3 regions of the Streptomyces nodosus genome follow, and region 2 is predicted to be linked to each of the others. Evidence: riboswitches for the same ligand, from Rfam matches in the RefSeq annotation. Region 2 holds a riboswitch; each other region holds the start of a gene.
The links. A riboswitch is a leader RNA that binds a small molecule or an ion and turns the genes downstream of it on or off. The one in region 2 is predicted to bind cyclic di-AMP.

Region 1: it holds a riboswitch for cyclic di-AMP, as region 2 does, so the genes downstream of both, CP978_RS19680 (transglycosylase SLT domain-containing protein) here and CP978_RS16510 (M23 family metallopeptidase) in region 2, are expected to answer to the same signal.
Region 3: it holds a riboswitch for cyclic di-AMP, as region 2 does, so the genes downstream of both, CP978_RS14465 (LysM peptidoglycan-binding domain-containing protein) here and CP978_RS16510 (M23 family metallopeptidase) in region 2, are expected to answer to the same signal.

Annotation. Positions count from the first base shown of each region.
Region 1 covers NZ_CP023747.1:4,348,127-4,352,397, reverse strand. The annotation lists gene CP978_RS19685 (CocE/NonD family hydrolase) at 1-1,391, shown strand, start outside; cyclic di-AMP (ydaO/yuaA leader) riboswitch at 1,746-1,945, shown strand; gene CP978_RS19680 (transglycosylase SLT domain-containing protein) at 1,948-2,454, shown strand; gene CP978_RS19675 (HAD family hydrolase) at 2,482-3,294, opposite strand; gene CP978_RS19670 (FAD-dependent oxidoreductase) at 3,361-4,271, opposite strand, start outside.
Region 2 covers NZ_CP023747.1:3,657,040-3,661,310, reverse strand. The annotation lists gene CP978_RS16515 (PP2C family protein-serine/threonine phosphatase) at 442-1,476, shown strand; cyclic di-AMP (ydaO/yuaA leader) riboswitch at 1,710-1,865, shown strand; gene CP978_RS16510 (M23 family metallopeptidase) at 1,877-2,917, shown strand; gene CP978_RS16505 (aldo/keto reductase) at 3,024-3,968, shown strand; gene CP978_RS16500 (PrsW family intramembrane metalloprotease) at 4,030-4,271, opposite strand, start outside.
Region 3 covers NZ_CP023747.1:3,202,740-3,207,010, forward strand. The annotation lists gene eno (phosphopyruvate hydratase) at 44-1,330, opposite strand; gene CP978_RS14465 (LysM peptidoglycan-binding domain-containing protein) at 1,657-2,352, opposite strand; cyclic di-AMP (ydaO/yuaA leader) riboswitch at 2,357-2,524, opposite strand; gene CP978_RS14470 (LysM peptidoglycan-binding domain-containing protein) at 2,724-3,716, opposite strand; gene CP978_RS14475 (cytochrome P450 family protein) at 3,894-4,271, opposite strand, start outside.

The DNA of each region.
Region 1 (4,271 bases), 690 kb from region 2:
AGGCCATGGAGCCGCTGGTCGACGCCTGGCCGGGCGACCCGGTACCGGACGGCCCCCGGCCGGACGGCGGCCCCGGGGAGGACCCGGGCACACCCCGGGCGGCCGTCCTCGCGGTGGGCGGCTGGCACGAACCGCACCGGGACACCGTGCTCGGACTGGTGGAGCAGCTTCCACCCGACCGTGTGAGAGGCCTGATCGGGCCATGGTCGCTCCAGTACCCCGACCACGGTCAGCCGGGCCCCGCGATCGGCTTCCTCCAGGAGACGCTCCGCTGGTGGGACCACTGGCTCAAGGACGAGGACACCGGGGTGATGGCGGAGCCGGTGCTGCGCGCCTACCTCGACGGCCCGCATCCCCCGGCGACCAGCTACGAGGTGCTGCCGGGCCGCTGGATCGGCGAGCCGGCCTGGCCCTCGCCACAGGTCACCTGGGTCTCGTACACGCTCCAGGGCGCTCCCGTACTCGTGCGGTCCCCCATGCACACCGGGCTCGACGCCGGCCGCTTCGCCCCTCGTGGGAACGACGCCGATCTGCCGCCCGACCAGCGGGAGGAGGACGCGCGCTCGGTGTGCTTCGAGTTCGCGGCGGCCGAGGAGACCTGGCTGCTGGGACGGCCCCGGGTGCGCCTGCGGCTGACCTGCCCGGTGCCGCGCGCCCAGGTCGTCGCCCGGCTCTGCGACGTGGCGCCCGACGGGTCGTCGACGCTGGTCACCCGGGGCGCACTGAATCTGCTCGCACGTCATGGTCCCGACCGGGAGACGCCCTGGCCCCCTGGCGCCACCGAGGATGTGGTGTTCGCGCTGAACGGCATCGGCCACACCTTCCGCGCCGGGCACCGCATCCGTCTCGCCGTGTCCTCCGCGTACTGGCCGTGGCTGTGGCCGCAGCCGGGTTCGGAGGCGGGCTTCACCCTGGACCCGGCGGGCAGTTCGCTGGAACTCCCGGTACGCGCGAGGGAGTCCGGGCCCACGATCGCCTTCGCCGAGCCGGAGCAGTACGAGCCGCTCCGCGTCAGCAGCCCGGCCACGCTCGAGGAACCCCGCCCGGAGCGCCTGGTGGTGCGGGACACGGCGAAGGGCGAGTGGCTCCTGGTGGTCGACCCGAGCCGCGACGGCACCCGGGTCTACCCCGACGGCCTCGAGGTCACCGAGGACGCGTTGGAGGCCTACACCATCGGGGACTCGGGACCCTCCACCGCCCGCGCCCGGAGCGACCGGTCGGTGCGGCTGCACCGGCCCGAACAGGGGTGGGACGCGCGGGTGGAGACACACTCCGAGGTCAGCTGCACCGACACGGACTTCGCCGTCTGGACCGAGATCGTCTGCAAGGACGGCTACGAGGTGGTGTTCCACCGGACCTGGGAGCGGCGGATCCCTCGCGTGCAGGGATAGACGGCGGGTGCACGGCGACCACACCCCACTCCCATATGCCCTGAAACGGGAGAACCTTGGGCGAGTGACCCTCAACACAGCAACGCTTTATGTCCGTTTTAAGCATCTTTGCGGGCTTTTCTTCACCCAATACCCCCTCGCCATCAACAAGGACTCGCGAGTGAATTGGGTCACCTCAGGGCATGATCACCCTTTTCTGGCCATATCGCCAACGCCCTCCGCGCGCATGGCCAGTTGAACCCCCCTCAACACATTGGATCACCCCCCTTATTCCCTCAAGTCAGGGTTATTCGGGCAGGAGTGTGACTTTCGAGCTTGTTCCCGATATGTGCGGTCGCATACCTTCCTCTCACCGCGAGCGGAATGCCGAATCCTGCCGCCGCTCGAGGCTCCTTCTACACACGACGGCAGGAGCGGGGGACCCAGGTAAGCCGCCGCACCGGACACCGTTCCGGAGCGGCTCGGGGTGAAGCCGCGTCTCGACACCGAGACCGGCCGGGCACCTCCCCGCCCGAACCCGACAGCTCACCTCGCAGGCATCGGAGAGGAAAACGACATGCCCGCTTTCTCCCTGCCCGCACGCCGTCGGAACCGCAACTCCAAGGCCGTCCGTCTGACCCGCGCCCTTGCCGTCGCGGGCACCGGAGCCGCCGTTCTCGCCCTCCCGATCCTGGGCGCGACCGGCGCCTCCGCCGCCACCCCCGCCAAGGCCCCGATGGCCCTGACGGCCTCGACCAGCACCTCCGGGAACCTCGACGGCTGGATCCGTCAGTCGCTGTCGATCATGAAGCAGCACGGGATCCCCGGCTCCTACAACGGCATCTACCGCAATGTGATGCGCGAGTCCTCGGGCAACCCGAAGGCCATCAACCTCTGGGACTCCAACGCTCGTGCGGGCATCCCGTCCAAGGGCCTCCTCCAGGTCATCGACCCGACCTTCAGCACGTACCACGTGCCGGGCACGGCCTTCGACCCCTACGACCCGATCGCGAACATCACGGCCGCGTGCAACTACGCCGCCCACCGGTACGGCTCGATCGACAACGTCAACAGCGCGTACTGAGATCCGCCCTTCGGGATAAGCCGAGGGCTAGCGCCCCGGGAACAGTCGTTCGAGGACGACGGCGATGCCGTCGTCCTCGTTCGATGTGGTGATCTCGTCGGCGACCGCCTTGAGTTCGGGATGGGCGTTGGCCATGGCGACGCCGTACGCGGCCCAGTCGAACATCGGTATGTCATTGGGCATGTCCCCGAAGGCGACGGTGCCGGACCGGCTCAGTCCGAGGTGCTCGGCGGCCAGCGCCAGCCCCGTCGCCTTGGTGATGCCCGAGGGCTGGAGTTCGACGGTGCCGGGCCCCGACATGGTGACCGTAGCCAGGGAACCGACCGCGCCACGGGCCGCCGCCGCCAACGCGTCGTCGGACAGGGCGTGATGGCGCAGCAGCACCTTGCTGACGGGCCGGCGCCACAGGTCCTCGCGCCGTCCCACCCGTACCGCGGGCAGGGTGGGGTGCGGCATCCGGTAGCCGGGCTCGATGAGCGTGAGCCCGTCCACCCCGTCCTGGTCGACGGCCGCACAGACCTGCCCGACCTCGGCCTCGATCTTGCCGAGCGCGGTCTCCGCCAGCTCCCGGTCCAGGGTGGCGGAGAACAGCAGCCGGTCGGCGCCGGCGTCGTACACCTGCGCGCCCTGTCCGCACACCGCGAGCCCCGTGGCGCCGAGGTCGTCCAGCAGCGGCCGTACTCTCGGCGCCGGGCGCCCCGTCACCACCAGGTGCTGTGCGCCGGCCGCCACGGCCCGGGCCAGCGCGGCCCTGGACCGGTCGGAGAGCGTGTCGTCACCTCGCAGCAGCGTTCCGTCCAGATCGGTGGCGATGAGTGTGTACGCGAGCGGTGCGGCCATGATCAGAGAATACGGACGGAGCCGTCCCGGCGGTCCCGCTCCAACCGACCCCGGGTGCTTCGGTGTTCAGCGGTGCGCCGCCGTCAGATGCTTGGCCAGGCGCGGGGAGGCGAACTCCGTGCCGCACACGAACCGCATCACCGGACCGTACGAGGCCGCTGCCGGAAGTCCCGTGAAGTACAGACCCGGGACTGAGGAGGCATAGCCCGCGCCGAGCCTCGGTGCACCCCGGCTCACCGCCAGCTCCGTGCGCAGCTCATGGCCCAGGAAGTCCATGGCCGCGATGTCCACGCGGTAGCCGGTGGCGGCGATCACATGGTCCGCGGCCAGTTCCTCCGTGCCGCCGGTGTGCGAGCGGACCGTCAGCACCGGTCCCCCGTGCGACGCGGACGCACCCACGACCCGGTCCACGTCGTGCACCTCCACCGTGCCTTCGAAACGCTCCCGCAACCACCACGCGCCGAGCGGGCCGAGCACCCGGCGGACCAGATAGTGGCGGGTCCCGGCGGGCAGAAAGCGGTACGGGTGCGGGTAGTAGCTCAGCGCCCACAGCGACCAGGCGCGGCCGAACGGCGATTCGGGGCGCAGCCTCGGCTGCCGCCACGGGGGCGCGCCGAAGGCGACCTTGCCGCGACCGCGTGCCACCACGCGCACCCGGGCCCCCGCCTCGGCCGCCAGCACCGCCGTCTCCAGCGCGGACTGCCCCGCGCCGACCACCAGCAGTTCCTTGCCGGAGAACCGGTGCAGATCGTGGTGCTGGGAGCTGTGGGAGACCGGGCCGAGCGGCGTGGGTCCGTCCGCCGCGGCCGTCGCCAGCTCGGGCGGCAGATGCGCGAGCCCCGACAGGCCCGTGGCCACCACGACCGCACGCGCGGCGAAGAGTTCACCCGAGTCCAGCTTCAGATCGAACCCGCCGCCCGGCCGGCGGTCCACGGAGACGACCCGGACCCGTTCCAGTTCGGGCACCAGCTTCTGCT
Region 2 (4,271 bases):
TGCTTCCCCGTCTGCGCCGGTCGGCCCACAGCGGTCGCCCTCCGTCCTGCTTGCGGCAAGACTGGACCTGTGGGGCAGCACGGAGGCGCGTGGTGGCCCGGGAAGCCGCATGGCCGGGACCAGGAGATGTCCGGACCAGGCAGCGCACCGGTCCGCAAGGGGCCGGAGAGGTCCGAGGGACTGCACCGGGGCTCGTACGACAGTTCGCACGACGGCACCGGTGCCCAGGGGCTGTACGGCGATGGGCGTCCCGGAGGTCGCGGCCGTAGCCCCGGCCGTGTCCGACACCCCGAACCCGACCGTGACCGCCCCGGAGACCGGCTCCCGGGCGGTCATGTGCCCGGTTCCGAGGCCGGGACCGCGGACGGTGCTTCGCCGCCGGGCGGAAGGACTCCCTCCCGGCGGTTCTCGCTCGCGCATGGGTTCGTACGAGCCCTGCCCATGCTGCTGATCGTCGCCGGAGTCTGCTACGACCTCCTCACCCCACCCGCCAACACCGCGGGCCCCCTCTTCACCGCCGCCGCGCTGGTCGCGGCGCCCCTCTACTCCCTGCGCGGCACCGTGCTCACCGGCGCGGCGGCCGTCGGCTCCGTCGTCGGGATCCATTTCGCGATCGGCAGGCTCCAGCAGACGGAGGAGATCACCGAGGCGGTCACCGTCTTCACCGCGGCCGTGCTGTCCGTGCTCATCAATGTGCTCGTCCGCCGCAATGTCGCGCGCCTCGCCTCGGCCCGCGAGATCGCCGGGGCGGCCCAGCGCGCCGTGCTGCCCGAGCCCGCCGCGCGGATCGACGGGCTCGACATCGCCGCCCGGTACGAGGCGGCGCAGGCCGACGCCTTCATCGGCGGCGACCTGTACGCCGTCCAGGAGTGCGCGCAGGGCGTCCGGCTGCTGGTCGGGGACGTACGGGGGAAGGGGATGGGGGCGGTGGCCGCCGTCGCCGTGGTGGTCGGTGCCTTCCGGGAGGCCGTCGAGCACGAGTCGAGGCCGGAGGCTGTGACCCGGCGCCTCGAGCGGGCGCTGATGCGCGAGCGCACTCTGCGCGGCGGGCTCGAGGAGGCCGAGGGGTTCGTCACCGCGGTCATCGCGGAGATCGCGCGCTGCGGGGTCGTCCGGATCGTCAACCGGGGCCATCCCGCCCCGCTGCTGCTGCTCCCCGACGGCACCCTGCGCACCCTGGAGACCCGGGAGCCCGCGCTGCCGCTCGGCCTGGGCGAGCTCGGAGACGGCCCCGGACGCGCCGAGGAGTGGGACTTCCCGCCCGGGGCGATGCTGCTTCTCTACACGGACGGCCTCTCGGAGGCGAGGGACGAGCACGGGGAGTTCTACGACCCGGCCGTCCGCCTCGCGGGCCGGGTCTTCGCCGGGCCCGGCGCACTGCTGGCCACCGTCACAGCGGAGGTCGCCCAGCACACCGGAGGCCGGGCCGTGGACGACATGGCGCTGCTGGCGGTACGCCGGCGGGCCGTTCCTTGATCGTTGTCACCAGGAGTGCATGAGCGGTCCCGCTACGCATAACAACTGACACACTGTCAACTTCCGAGTGGCGCAAGAGGTGTGGTCAACTCGCCCGTTTTCCATCGGTCATGCCGGGAAAGTCCTGGCCGAAAGTGCGATGGATCTCGGGGAACGGGTTGGAATCCCGGGCTCGCGTCTATTAACGTTCGATAACGCAGCGCGGTCGTCCCAGCCGTCACAAGAGGCGGCGCCGTGCGCATGTGCCGAATCCTGCAAGGGAGCCGGGGAACCACCGTCTTGGGGTGAATCGCACGGATGCCGCCGTGGAGACACGGTCGGCTACGCGCGTAGGAGACCTTCCTCTCCGAACCCGTCAGCTAACCCGGCAGGCGAGACGGAAGGAAAGGAGTGCGCCCACGTGGCGTCCAACCGGCCTGCCCAGAGCTCCTCGCTCACCACGGACGGAACGCAGCCGTTCGCCTTCACCCCCCGAGCCGACGACGGCCCCTGGGAGGAGTGGAACCCCACCGAGGAGTCCGTCCGCCCGGTCCGCGGCAAGCACCGGGTGGCCAAGCAGCGCGGGGGCGGGCTCGCTCGGAGTTCCACCGTGCTCGGCGTCGGTGTGATGGCCGCCGTCGGCGCGGGCGGCATGGCCACCGCACAGAGCGGCAAGCCGCCGGTGTCCATATCCATGCCGGACATCGCCTCGCTCACCCACAGCGCCAAGACGTTCATCGTCGAGGACACCGGTGCCGAGGAGCCCCAGGGTTCCGCCACCGCGCTCAGCACCGTGGGTCTGACCACCGCCGACGCCGAGGCGGGCTCTCAGGACGCGGGCGAGGCACTGCGCGCCCGGATCATGCAGCAGGCCGAGTCCCAGCAGGACCGGGTCGCGCTCGAGGCCGCGAAGGCGGCGGAGGACGCCGCGGCCAAGAAGGCCTCCGAGGCGGCGGCCAAGGCGCAGGACGACGCCAAGGCCAAGGCCGCCGCCGAGAAGAAGAAGGCCGAGGAAGAGGCCGCGCAGAAGGCCGAGGAGAAGCGGCTCGCCGAGCTCGCCAAGCAGTACGCGCTGCCGACCTCGTCCTACACCCTGACCTCCCGCTTCGGTGACGCCGGCGCCCTGTGGTCCTCCGGCTACCACACCGGCCTCGACTTCGCCGCCCCCACGGGCACGCTCATCAAAGCCGTCCACAGCGGCACCATCACGGAGGCGGGCTGGGCCGGGGCGTACGGCTACCGCACCATCCTGACCCTCGACGACGGCACCGAGCTGTGGTTCTGCCACCAGTCGTCGATCAGCGTCAGCGTGGGACAGCAGGTGTCCACCGGCGATGTCATCGGCCGGGTGGGCGCCACCGGCAATGTGACCGGACCCCATCTGCACCTGGAGCTCCACACCCCCGGCGGCGACACCATCGACCCGATGGCCTGGCTGCGGAGCAAGGGCCTCACCCCCTGACGGACGCTTTTCCCCGACCCCGGCAGCCCTGACGTACCCCCCCCGACGCCAGGGCTGCCGGTCGTGCGCGGAGGATTCTGTTCCGGTCTGAGCTTTCATGGAGAGCATGACTTCTCTTCGCACGCTCGGCGCTTCCGATCTCGAGGTCTTCCCGCTCTGTCTCGGCGGCAATGTCTTCGGCTGGACCGCCGACGAGGCCGACTCCTTCGCCGTGCTCGACGCCTATACGGCGGCCGGCGGCAACTTCGTCGACACGGCCGACTCGTACTCGGCCTGGGTCCCCGGCCACCGGGGCGGTGAGTCCGAGACCGTCATCGGCACATGGCTCAAGGCGCGCGGCAATCGTTCGGATGTGGTCGTCGCGACCAAGGTCAGCCAGCACCCCGACCATCCGGGGCTGAGCGCCGCCAACATCAAGGCCGCGGCCGACGCGTCGCTGCGCCGGCTGGGCACGGACCACATCGACCTCTACTACACGCACTACGACAAGCCCGAGGTGCCGGTCGAGGAGATCGTCGGCGCGCTCGACGAGCTGGTGAAGGCGGGCAAGGTGCGCGCCGTCGGCGCCTCCAACATCTCCGCCGAGCGTCTCCAGCAGTCCCTGGACTTCTCCGACCGCGAGGGCCTGGCGCGGTATGTGGCGCTGCAGCCGCACTACAACCTGGTCTCGCGCGACACCTACGAGGGCGCCTTGCAGGACGTCGCCGCCCGCGCGGGTCTCGCGGCCGTCCCGTACTTCGCGCTCGCGGCCGGCTTCCTCACCGGCAAGTACCGCACCGGCACCACCGTGGTCTCGGCGCGGGCGGCGGGTGCGGCCAAGCATCTGGAGACCGAGCGGGGTCAGCGGGTGCTCGCCGCCCTGGACGAGATCGCGCGGGACCGGGACGCGGAGGTCGCGACCGTCGCCCTGGCCTGGCTGGCGGGCCGGCCGACGGTGGCGGCACCGATTGCCTCCGCCCGTACGCCGGAGCAGTTGCCGGCGCTGCTGGCGGTGGCCGACCTGACCCTGACGGACGAGGAGACGGCGCAGCTGACGGCCGCTTCTGAGTGACGGACGGGCGCCTTCCGCCAGGCCGGCCAAGGGCCCGCGCCGGGGCCCCGCGGGCACCGCGTCACGGGGAGCGGTAAGGGTTGTACGGGGGATACGGGGCCCCGGGGCCGTGGTGCGCGGGGCCGTGGGGCGGTCCGTAGGAGCCGTACGGCGGTGACCAGTACACGGGATGCGCGGGATGCGCGGCACCGTAGGGCGCGTGCCCGTACATCGGCGGGCCGGGCGGGAGGGGCCACACCGGGACCATGGGGCTCACGGCCCGTGCGGCGTACGCCAGTGCGGGCCGGGCCACCGCCTGCCGCG
Region 3 (4,271 bases), 450 kb from region 2:
AGTACGGGGACGTACGTACGACTGGGCCGTGGCCCTGGACGGCTCAGCCCTTGAAGCGCGGGAAGGCGCTGCGGCCGGCGTACACCGCGGCGTCGTCGAGGATCTCCTCGATGCGCAGCAGCTGGTTGTACTTGGCGACACGCTCGGAGCGGGCCGGGGCGCCGGTCTTGATCTGGCCGCAGTTGGTGGCGACGGCCAGGTCGGCGATCGTCACGTCCTCGGTCTCGCCGGAGCGGTGGGACATCATGCACTTGAAGCCGCTGCGCTGGGCCAGCTCGACGGCGTCGAGGGTCTCGGTCAGCGAGCCGATCTGGTTGACCTTGACCAGCAGGGCGTTGGCGGCGCCGTCCTCGATGCCCCGGGCGAGGCGCTCGGGGTTGGTGACGAACAGGTCGTCGCCGACGAGCTGGACCTTGTCGCCGAGCTTGTCGGTGATGACCTTCCAGCCGGCCCAGTCGTCCTCGAACAGCGGGTCCTCGATGGAGACGAGCGGGTAGGCCGCGACCAGCTCCTCGTAGTACTCCGTCATCTCGGCGGCGGAGCGCTCCTTGCCCTCGAAGAGGTACTTGCCGTCCTTGTAGAACTCGGAGGCGGCGACGTCGAGCGCGAGGGCGATCTGCTCGCCGGGGACGTACCCGGCCTGCTTGACGGCCTCCAGGATGAGGTCGAGGGCCTCACGGTTGGAGCCGAGGTTCGGCGCGAAGCCGCCCTCGTCGCCGAGACCGGTCGACAGGCCCTTGCCCTTCAGCACCTTCTTGAGGGTGTGGTAGACCTCGGTGCCCCAGCGCAGCGCCTCGGAGAAGGACTCCGCACCGATCGGGGCGATCATGAACTCCTGGATGTCCACATTGGAGTCGGCGTGCGAGCCGCCGTTCAGGATGTTCATCATCGGCACCGGCAGCAGATGCGCGTTCGGGCCGCCCAGGTAGCGGAAGAGCGGGAGGTCGCTGGCCTCGGAGGCGGCGTGGGCGACCGCGAGGGAGACACCCAGGATGGCGTTGGCGCCGAGGGAGCCCTTGTTGTCGGTGGCGTCCAGGTCGAACATCGCCTGGTCGATCAGGCGCTGCTCGGTGGCGTCGTAGCCGACCAGCTCCGGGCCGATCTGCTCGATGACGGCGAGGACGGCCTTCTCGACACCCTTGCCCTGGTAGCGGTTGGGGTCACCGTCACGGAGCTCGATGGCCTCGAAGGCACCGGTGGAGGCGCCGGACGGGACGGCGGCACGCCCGGTGCTCCCGTCGTCGAGGCCGACCTCGACCTCGACCGTGGGGTTGCCTCGGGAGTCCAGGATTTCCCGGGCTACGACGACGTCGATGGACGGCACGAGCATCTCCTTCATGGATGTGACGCTGAGAGTGCGGGGCACCTTGCGACTAGAGCCTAACCGTCCGGGGTCAGCGGCCGGCCGACCGACCGTCCCACGGACAGAGTGACCGTACACATTGTTCCCGCCCGGAACAAAGGGGGGAGTGAAAGCCCGGTGAAATTCAGCGGTCGTACGGGCGAAAAAGCCCCGCTCCGGGCGTGCGGGGGAACACGCGCCGGAGCGGGGGGACCGTGGGGACGGGGCGACCGCGGGGACGGGGTGGCCCTCACCCGGCCGTCAGCGGGGAGGTCGGTGCACGAGGGCCTTGCGGTCGGACCGCCGGAGGGCCGTCACTTCAGGTGCAGTTGCTGACCCGGGTAGATGAGGTCGGCGTTCTTGACGATGTCCTTGTTCAGCTCGAACAGCTTCTTCCAGCCGCCGCGGACATGGTGCTCCGCAGCGATCGAGCTGAGGGAGTCGCCCTTGACGACCTTGTACTCGCCGTCGCCCTTCCGGATCTTCTGGGCCTTCTGGCCGGCCGGGGCGGTGACGGTCTTCTGCGCGGCCGGACGCTCGGCGCCGCGGGAGGCCTGCTGCGGGGCGGCCGGACGGGAGGTCTTCGCACCACCGGCGGAGGCACCGGAGGAGGTGCCGGCGGCGGCGCCGTTGTACGGGGTGCCGGACAGGCCCTTGCCGCAGACCGGCCAGGCGCCCTTGCCCTGACCCGCGAGGACCTTCTCGGCGACGGCGATCTGCTGCGCCTTGCCGGCGAGGTCGGCGCGCGGGGCGTACGCGGTACCGCCGAACGCGGCCCAGGTGGAGTTCGAGAACTGCAGACCACCGTAGTAGCCGTTGCCGGTGTTGATGGACCAGTTGCCGCCGGACTCGCACTGGGCGACGGCGTCCCACTCGGCGGCGGTGGCGGCGGAGGCGTTGCCGGCCACGAGCAGCGGCGCGGCGACGGCGGCGCCGGTGACACCGGCGAAGGTGATGGCGCGGACGGCCTTGGACGGGCGGCGACGACTGCTCTTGCCGGAACACAGCATGGTTCGATCCCCTCACCGACGCCTGCGAGGTGAGCTGTCGGGTTCGGGCCGGTTGAGTTGCCCGGCCGCGCGTCCCCTGGACGCGCGGCTCCACCCCAAGCCGTTCCCGGTCAACTCCCGGGCGCGGCACTTACCTTGGGTCCCCCGCTCCTGCCTGCGGCGCATGGCGCGACGACTGTTCCCGTACGGCCGCTGGCAGGATTCGGCGTTGCGACCGTCGGGGCCCGCGGTGGCGAGCGGACATGACCGTAAGCAGCCGATCCGCCGATTTCCAAAGACGATCAGGGCCTTTGAGACCCATCTCTCACCCTCGCCAAAACGGACATCGATGAAGGAAACGGGGCACTAAGTGCCCCCGTCCGGGACTCAGTTCAGTGCTGGTCCGCCGACTGTCCATCGTCGACCGCAAGGTTCTGACCGGGGACGATGTGGTCGGGGTCGGTGCCGACCGTCTGCTTGTTCCCGTCGTACAGCGCGGACCATCCGCCCTTGACGCCGAGCGAGTGGGCGATGCCCGCCAGGCTGTCCCCGGCGCGGACGATGTAGGTGCCGGCCTCGGCGTCGGCCCCGGCGTCCCGCGCGGTGTCGGAGCTGCGCGAGGCGTGCCGGCCCGTCGTGTCGTCGTCGCGTCCGTCCACGGCGGTCTCTTCGGCGCTGCCACCGCGGTGCCGTCCGCCGCCGGAGGCGTCGTCGACCTCCTCACCCGAAGGGGCGCCCTGCTCCTGGGATTTGCCCGACTTGTCGCCTTCGTCGGCGCTGCCGCTCTTCTGGTCGGACGGGGCGGTGGACTCCTGGGAGGCGCCGGCACCGGCGTCGCTCCCTTCGGAGTCGGCGGTCGCCTCCGACGAGGGGGACGAAGAGGGTGCCGGGGTGACCGGAGTGACCCTGTCGGGCGACTCGGACAGTCCGAAGCCCACCACGCCGGAACCGGAGGAGGGAGCGCCGGACGCGTCTCTCGCCAGACCCGTGTCGACGCCCGCGGAGCCGGAGTCCTGCTCCAGGCCGGAGACCAAGCCGCAGGAGGCCCAGGAGGAGGCGCCGCGCTCGTCGAGGATCTTCTCGGCGACGGCGATCTGCTGCGAGCGGCTCGCGCGGTCGGGGCTGGAGGCGTAGTCGAGGCCGCCGTGGGACTCCCATTCCCCCTGCGTCATCTGGAGGCCGCCGTAGCGGCCGTTGCCGGTGTCGGCGCTCCAGGCGCCGCCGCTCTCGCACTGCGCGACCTGGTCCCAGGTGGCACCGGTGGCCGCGCTCGCGCCGGTGGCGCCCAGGAGCGGGATCGCGATCGCCGATCCGGTCACCCCCGCCGCGACAAGAACGGCCGGAGCCTGACGGGGGCGACGATGACGGCCGTTCCCGGAGAGCATGCGCTTGCCTTTCGCACGACAGCAATGGTCGGCGCGGCGGTTGTGGCGACCACCGCGTTGCTGCGTGAATCTATTGGCAGTCGGTCGCTTGTCACAAGTCAATGCAGCGCAGATCACGTCGGGATCACGAAGCTGAGGAGCTGTCATGTTTTCCCGGCCGTCGGCGGGTTCACCTTTTCATCCGGTGGATTCCGGGGATTCTCTGCGACCTTTCCCCGGAACCGGTGTGAACTCCACGGGAAGCGTACGCAATCCACGCATGATCAACCCACCGCGCCAGCGCAGATCGGCCGAATCCACCGCAAGGCGGAGGTCCGGGAGACGGGTGAGGAGGGTGCCGAGCGCCGACTGTCCCTCCAGCCGGGCCAGCGGGGCGCCGAGGCAGTAGTGGATGCCGTGGCCGTATCCCAGATGCTGGTTGTCACGACGGGTGAGATCGAGCACATCGGGGTCGGCGAACCGCTCGGGGTCCCGGTCGGCGGCCGCGAGCACGACGAGCACCGGATCCCCGGCGGCGATCCGCTGCCCGCCGACGGTGAGCGGCTCGGTGGCGAA